DNA from 2 places in the Rahnella sp. PD12R genome. Region 2 is predicted to be linked to the other one. Evidence: predicted binding sites of a transcription regulator. Region 2 holds the regulator's gene; the other holds the start of a gene.
The links. The regulator LexA, encoded in region 2, represses DNA repair genes until DNA is damaged. The targets are predictions, from matches to a motif close to TNCTGTATGTACATACAGNA.

Region 1 (4,216 bases), on a different contig from region 2:
CACGTCGCCTGCGGCGAAAACGCCTGGAATGCTGGTCTGTGTTGCGTTGCCATGCGAGCCGGACTGCACTTTGATGTAGCCATCTTTCAGTTCCAGCTGACCTTCGAAAATGCCGGTGTTCGGGCTGTGGCCGATAGCGATGAACACGCCAGCCACATCAACCTGCGATTTTTCGTCAGTACGGACATCAAGCAGGCTTGCGCCGGTAACGCCCATCTGATCGCCGACCACTTCGTTCAGCGTTTTGTGCGTGTGCAGAACGATGTTGCCGCTGGCGACTTTATCGTTCAGGCGGTCAACCAGGATTTTTTCCGCACGAAAACTGTCACGACGGTGAATGAGGTGAACCTCAGAGGCGATGTTCGCCAGATAAAGCGCCTCTTCTACAGCTGTGTTGCCGCCGCCGACTACCGCAACTTTCTGATTGCGGTAGAAGAAGCCGTCACAGGTAGCACAGGCAGAAACACCACGGCCTTTAAACGCTTCTTCAGAAGGCAGACCGATATAACGTGCCGAAGCACCGGTGGCGATAATCAGCGCGTCACAGGTATATTCGCCGCTGTCACCGGTCAGGCGGAACGGACGGTTCTGCAAATCAACTTTGTTAATATGGTCGAAAATGATTTCGGTATTAAATTTGGTCGCGTGCTCGTGCATGCGTTCCATTAAGCCCGGACCGGTCAGACCTTCCGGATCGCCCGGCCAGTTTTCCACTTCCGTCGTGGTGGTCAGCTGACCGCCTTTTTCCACACCGGTGATTAAAACCGGGTTGAGGTTAGCGCGTGCTGCATAAACTGCTGCGGTATAACCCGCCGGGCCTGAGCCCAGAATCAATAATTTACTGTGTTTAACCGTACTCATGCGTAATTCATCTCCGCGATGGCGACTAGCGATAGACCGATTGTAGGGAAAATAGCGCGTTAAAAAAAGCAAACTCAGATGTTGTTAACGATTTGTCTGATAGTTTTTACTGCCGAACCCGCGTAGAAAGGATTTCGCCGCAGGTAACTGTTTGAAGGTTAGGGTAAAAAAACAGCGCAAAGACATGAATGCGCTGGCAGGTTGTTTGCCCGTATGCGGACTTTTGATGACAAATCACGGCAGTTTGTGTGGATTTGGCTGAAATAAGGCGTGAACGGAATTGTTATTGTTCAAAGATAAAAGATAGCTAAAAAGGGGGCGCTGGCTTTTCAATCTGGCACGTTCTTCTGATTTTGCTTCTTTTACTTTGACAATCCGCTGTGCATTTGCGAAAACATCAGGGGAAGAAGAAATTAACTGCCTGTCTGTGACTTGAATTTATGCAATTGGCTGCTACCGGACCCGTTCTGGTCTTGCTTTTTGGCTTTTTAGTTACAGCAGGGTTTAGTGAATCAGGTTGGCTGTTTACAACCTATTAATTTCGCAAGGTTATTTCTTTTGAGTATCCGCTTATACGGCCGTGTTCCTTTTGACAGGGGATCAACACGGCTTTTGGATGCGTAAACCTTAATAATCGGGTCTTCGCTTGGGACAACCCTTAGACATTGAAGTTGGCTGGGGTATGGCAGGTGCAGGGAAGGACAGCAGAGAGACAATAATAATGGTAGACAACAAAAAACGTCCGGGAAAAGATCTCGACCGTATTGACCGTAACATCCTCAACGAATTGCAAAAGGATGGCCGGATTTCAAACGTCGAGCTTTCCAAACGTGTGGGATTATCTCCAACTCCATGTCTGGAGCGCGTTCGTCGTCTGGAACGTCAGGGCTTCATCAATGGTTATACCGCATTGCTCAACCCGCATTATCTGGATGCTTCGTTGCTGGTATTTGTTGAGATCACTCTCAACCGTGGCGCGCCAGATGTGTTTGAGCAGTTCAATGCGGCAGTACAAAAACTCGAAGATATTCAGGAGTGTCATTTGGTTTCTGGGGATTTCGACTACCTGTTGAAAACCCGCGTACCTGATATGTCGGCTTACCGTAAGTTGTTAGGTGAGACTTTGCTTCGTCTGCCGGGCGTTAACGACACCCGTACCTATGTGGTAATGGAAGAAGTGAAACAGACGAATCGCCTGGTCATTAAGACCCGGTAATTGTCAGGTGCAAAACCTTGCATTTTTAGCTACACTCCTGTGTATCTATACAGTTATGGCGCCGGGGTCAACTCTCGGCGCTGTTGCTTTTTCTCAGTTCACAGGAACCTGGAGAGCCTTTCTTGAGCCAGGAATACACAGAAGATAAAGAAGTTACCCTGAAAAGGCTGAGCAATGGTCGCCGTATTCTGGAGGCTTTGCTGGTCGTGGTAGCGATTTTTGCTGCTTATTTAATGGCAGCACTGGTGAGTTTTAACCCCTCTGATCCAAGCTGGTCGCAGACCGCGTGGCATGGGCCTATTCATAACTGGGGCGGTGGTGTGGGTGCCTGGATGGCCGACACGCTGTTCTTCATTTTTGGCGTATTTGGTTACGCTATTCCCCCTATTATCCTGTGTCTTTGCTGGGCGGCTTTCCGTCAGCGGGATAACCAGGATTTTGTCGATTATTTTGCACTGTCGCTGCGCCTCATCGGGACGCTGGCGCTTATTGTCACGTCCTGCGGTCTGGCATCCGTCAACGTCGATGACCTTTACTACTTCGCGTCGGGTGGTGTGATCGGCAGTTTGCTGAGCACAGCGATGACGCCGTACTTCAACAACGTCGGGGCAACACTGGTTCTGCTGTGCGTCTGGGCGGCCGGGCTGACGCTGTTCACCGGCTGGTCATGGCTGACGATCGCTGAAAAAATCGGCGGTGCAGTGCTTGGCGTCACTAATATCGTGACCAACCGTTCGCGTCGGGATGACGATTACGAATACGACGAGCAGGACGATCCGTTACTGGAAGAAGATGACGAAAAACCGGCAACGAAAGTGGCTCCTGCCGCGGTTGCTGCTACTGCGGCCGCCGCTGTGCCAGAGGCTGTCGCGGCTTCAGACGCTGACGAAGACGACGTTCTTTTCTCTGCGCCTTCCGTAACAGAACCCGCCGTACAAACGCCCCCGGTTGCGCCAGTAATTGCGGCCGAACCGGCTCCGGCTATGGCGGCAGAAACAGTGAATCCGTATGCGGCTGAACCACCGGTGGCAGAAATTGCTCCGTCTCCGCAAGCACCGCAACCTGCTGCTCCGCCGTTATACAACTTCGAAATTCCGGAAGAGACACCTGTGCCGCGTCACCCGCAGCCGGTACAACAATCACCTTCTCCGGCACCGGTTCAGCGCAGCGATGACGATGGCCCGAGTATGGGTAACTGGCAGACGGCGGTTGAGCATTCACGTTCTCCGTTTGATTTCAGCTCTGCGGCACCTGATGCGGCGCAAATTGCGAGCGTCGCGGCCACCGCAGCACTGGCAACCGGCCTTGCGCAGGCAGGGCAGTCGGCGGCAACTTCTGCCGGCAATACATTTATGCCAGCGTTCAGCGCCGTGAGTGATGAAAATCCTCAGGTGAAGAAAGGCTTCGGGCCGGAATTGCCGCGTCCGAATCCGGTGCGTATTCCAACGCGTCGCGAACTGGCTTCGTACGGGATTAAATTGCCGTCACAGCGCATCGCCGAACAGCAGGAAAATGCACAGGCTGCCGCACAAAAAGAGGCAGAACACGCTGACTGGCATAACGATCCTCTGGCGCAGGCTGATGAGGAGGCCCGACAGGAGGCGGCGTTACAGGAAGCTTTTGCGGCTCAGCAGCAGGAACGCTACGGTGAATCTGTCACCGAAGATGAGCCTGATGAAGAAGCAGCGTTGCAGGAAGCGGAATTACGCAACGCGTTTGCGGCGCGTGAAAATGCCCGTTATCAGCAGGACGTCGAACCTCAAAGTGGTCTGGTTCAGCATCATCACTCGCAGAGTCTGCCTCAGGAAGTGACAAACACTGCTGCGGATGATTTCGCTGCGGCTGCGATGAAACTGAGCCAGCACGATGCGTTCAGCTTCTCGCCAATGGCCGATCTGGTTGATGATACACCGTCAGAACCGTTATTCACGTTGCCAGCTCAGGCAGAAGAAGAACCACAGCCTGCGACGTTTGCACAACAACCGCCTTATCAGCGTCAGACCACTTCAGAACCGGTGCAGCATGCGCAGGAATACGAAGCGCCACGTCAGTCATCGCCGTCGGCACAGCCTGATATGGACAGCCTGATCCACCCGTTCCTGATGCGTAATGAGCAGCCGCTGGTCAAACCGACAACGC
Region 2 (4,216 bases):
TCGCTGAGGGGTTCGTGGCGCTCCCTCCGGCACGGCGGCCAGAGGGAAGTTAATCGCTGATTATACCACAGAACAAAGATTCGGCATCTTGCCCGGTTTAGCGGCTTTGCCCCCGTGCAACCTCACAACTGAGCGGCGCATAATTCGTCGATCTGGCTGAAGCATGATAAAATTAAGAATGGCTGCATGATGTGGCCTATTTATCCCAATCTGCGCTCAGAGAATGTTGCTATGACCCTGAATAATCCGGAAAAATTACTTTCACAAGCTGAAGAACTTTGCCAGCAGCGCAATGTTCGTCTTACACCGCAGCGGCTGGAAGTTTTGCGACTGATGGCGCAACAACCCGGTGCGATCAGCGCCTATGATTTGCTGGATCTGCTGCGCGTCAGCGAACCGCAGGCCAAACCGCCAACGGTTTACCGGGCGCTGGATTTCCTGCTGGAACAAGGGTTTATTCATCGGGTTGAATCAGCTAACAGCTATGTGCTTTGCCATCATTTCGAAGAACCGAGCCACACTTCTGCACTGTTTATCTGTGACCGCTGCGGGCTGGTCACGGAAAAAACCACAGACGGTATTGAAGAACGTCTGGCGAAACTGGCGCTTGAATCCGGCTTTGAGTTGCGTCATTCAGTCGTTGAAGCGCATGGCTTATGTGCCGAATGCAAAGTTGTTGAAACCTGCGACAGTCACGATCATTGCGAACACGACCACAGCATTGTGGTTAAAAAACGTTGATATATCAGGTGTTTTTGATGGATTTCAAAAGGCTTAAAGCGGAAGGGTTTTAACGCAGCATAACGGATAATTTAAGGTGTAGAAGGAAGATATTGAAGGTTGGGTACATCCTTGTACCCGTATCCTGAAAGTGTTCCGGGTAGGAGCAGCAATGACTCAGGATACGTCACTGATACGCGAGGGGGAGTCGCGTGTTACCAGTGATATTTGTTTTTCGATTCCCAATCCTTGAGCTCTTTCTCGGCCTGATCCTTCTGATAGCCATAACGCTCCTGAATCTTACCTACCAGCTGATCACGTTTACCTTCAACGACTGTCAGGTCATCATCAGTCAGCTTACCCCACTGTTCTTTCACTTTCCCTTTGAACTGCTTCCAGTTACCGTCGGCTTGGTCCTTATTCATAATAAATATCTCCTGTTACCTTGGGTTGTGGAGCTGCACGTTTGTTGGCAGCCCGTCCTTAACACTTCTAAGCTTAGTAGAGAATGCGGATTCGTCTTCCCAAAACAGGGATAAAAACCACTATTAGGATTAATCCAAAGCAGGAAATAACGTGGAATTGAAATCTGTCTGACTGAAAAAGGCCGGTAATTCAGGGCATAGAGGAAGCGAATACGACATTTGCTCTGAACAGGCAACGCAGCGGATAACACGTAAGAAAGAGGATTTTATCGAAAGAGTTTTTGAGCAATGCTTAAAACAACATCGCCCCAAAACGGGGCGATGAGATAGTGATTTTACAGGCGCGTCAGAGGCGGCCAACGCACCTGTAACGTAAAGCTTAAGCGCAGATTAGATCCAGTCGCCGTTGCGGATAACGCCAACCGCCAGACCTTCAATGCTGAAATTCTGTTCACGCAAATCAACCACAATCGGCTGGAATTCGCTGTTTTCAGGCAACAGCTGAACAACACTGCCCTGTTTCTTCAGGCGTTTGACCGTGACTTCATCATCAATACGCGCAACGACAACTTGCCCGTTACGGACGTCCTGCGTTTTATGTACTGCCAGCAGGTCGCCATCCAGAATACCGATATCACGCATCGACATCCCGCTGACACGCAGCAGGAAATCCGCACTCGGTTTAAACATGGCCGGATCGACCTGGTAATGTCCTTCGATGTGCTGCTGAGCCAGCAGCGGTTCACCGGCGGCAACGCGGCCAATCAGCGGTAAACCTTCTTCTTCTTCCATCAGCAGACGAATACCGCGCGAAGCACCGGAAACGATCTCGATAACGCCTTTACGCGCCAGCGCTTTAAGGTGTTCTTCCGCCGCGTTCGGGGAACGGAACCCCAGACGGGATGCAATCTCTGCGCGGGTCGGTGGCATACCGGTGGTGGAGATATGATCGCGAATAAGGTCGTAGACCTCTTGTTGTCTGGTCGTTAAAGCTTTCATTCCGCCCCCTGGTTGTTTATACAGTCTAGCTGTGAGTATATACAGCTAAACGGTCAATGAAAACCTAAGATTGAATAAAAACAGGGCATAACGACAATTCCTGGAATGCAGATTCCAAATCAGAACCATCGCGGCCAAAAGATGCTGACCCAGACAAAAATCGCCAATATGATGGTCAGAAGTACAGCGGCGGAGCCAATATCTTTCGCTCGTCCAGACAGGACGTGAAACTCAGGCCCGATGCGGTCAATCGCGGATTCAATGGCGCTGTTAAGCAGTTCAGTCACACACACCAGCACGACGGAGCCAATCAGCAGGATACGTTCTATACTGCTTACATCCAGCCAGAAAGATAATAAAATTAGCGGGATAGCAACGCTGGCCTCCTGCCGAAAAGCGGCTTCATTTTGCCATGCGGCCTTCAGGCCTTTCCAGGAATAGCCTGCGGCTTTATAGATGCGGGTAAATCCAGTGACTTGGTTCGCCATTCTGTTACTGATCCTTGAAATATTGTCCTGCGGGTTTTGCGCATTTTAGCGGTTTAATGGTATCTCATCACCACAGATCTCGTCTGAGCTTTCTGGTATCCTTGCGGCGAAATTGCTAACAAGAGGCTTCACGTTTTTATGTCAGGTTGGCGTAGACTTTATTACACATTATTGAATTTACCACTCTCATTGCTGGTAAAGAGCAAGGTCATACCTTCAGATCCGGTTACCGAGTTGCACTTAGACCCGACCCGGCCAATTCTGTACGTATTGCCTTATAACTCCAAAGCCGATTTGCTGACATTGCGCGCGCAGTGTCTGGCGCAAAATCTGCCTGATCCCCTTATTCCGCTGGAAATCGACGGAACGCTGCTGCCGAGCCATGTGTTTATTGCCGAAGGCCCGCGCGTTTTCTCTTATTACACGCCAAAGCAGGAATCGGTAAAGCTGTTCCACGATTACCTGGATTTGCACCGTAATAACCCGGATTTAGACATTCAGATGCTGCCCGTGTCGGTCATGTTTGGCCGTGCGCCAGGCCGCGAAGGCCACGATACGCCGCATCTGCGCGTGCTGAACGGGATCCAGAAATTCTTCGCCGTGCTGTGGCTGGGCCGCGACAGTTTTGTCCGTTTTTCCAATACCGTTTCGCTGCGTTATATGGCGACCGAGCATGGAACCGACAAAACCATCGCCCAGAAACTGGCACGTGTTGCGCGTATGCACTTCTCCCGCCAGCGTCTGGCGGCAGTTGGCCCGCGTTTGCCAGCGCGACAGGATTTATTCAATAAGCTGCTGGCGTCCAAGGCCATCGAAAAAGCCATTGAAGATGAAGCGCGCAGTAAGAAGATTTCACACGAAAAAGCCCAGCAAAACGCCATCGCGCTGATGGAAGAGATTGCGGCTAACTTCTCGTATGAAGCCGTGCGCCTTTCTGATCGCGTGCTGAGCTGGACGTGGAACCGCCTGTATAAAGGCATCAACGTCAATAATGCGGAACGTGTGCGTCAGCTGGCGCTGGACGGGCAGGAAATCGTTTATGTGCCCTGCCACCGCAGCCACATGGATTATCTGTTACTGTCCTACGTGCTTTATCATCAGGGGCTGGTTCCTCCGCACATTGCGGCCGGTATCAACCTGAATTTCTGGCCCGCTGGCCCGATTTTCCGCCGTCTGGGTGCGTTCTTCATCCGCCGTACGTTCAAAGGCAACAAGCTATATTCGACGGTATTCCGTGAGTATCTCGGCGAGCTGTTCAGCCGTGGTTATTCCGTGGAATATTTCGTGGAAGGTGGCCGTTCGCGTACCGGGCGTTTGCTGGAGCCGAAAACCGGCACGCTGGCGATGACTATTCAGGCCATGCTGCGCGGCGGTTCACGTCCGATTACGTTAGTGCCGATTTACATCGGTTACGAACACGTCATGGAAGTGGGCACCTACGCGAAAGAATTGCGCGGTGCGACCAAAGAGAAAGAAAGTCTGACCCAGATGCTCAATGGTTTACGCAAACTGCGTAACCTCGGCCAGGGTTATGTGAACTTTGGTGAACCGTTGCATCTGACCACGTATCTGAACCAGAACGTA

Region 1: a site for LexA is predicted at 2,113-2,132, ahead of KWG64_RS06875 (DNA translocase FtsK 4TM domain-containing protein). Genes of this name have one in related genera too.

Annotation. Positions count from the first base shown of each region.
Region 1 is NZ_JAHTMS010000002.1:613,558-617,773, reverse strand. Features, by position in the region: gene trxB (thioredoxin-disulfide reductase) at 1-861, opposite strand, end outside; gene lrp (leucine-responsive transcriptional regulator Lrp) at 1,583-2,077, shown strand; gene KWG64_RS06875 (DNA translocase FtsK 4TM domain-containing protein) at 2,200-4,216, shown strand, end outside.
Region 2 is NZ_JAHTMS010000004.1:119,106-123,321, reverse strand. Features, by position in the region: gene zur (zinc uptake transcriptional repressor Zur) at 232-741, shown strand; gene KWG64_RS09865 (CsbD family protein) at 936-1,145, opposite strand; gene lexA (transcriptional repressor LexA) at 1,536-2,144, opposite strand; gene KWG64_RS09855 (diacylglycerol kinase) at 2,264-2,632, opposite strand; gene plsB (glycerol-3-phosphate 1-O-acyltransferase PlsB) at 2,771-4,216, shown strand, end outside.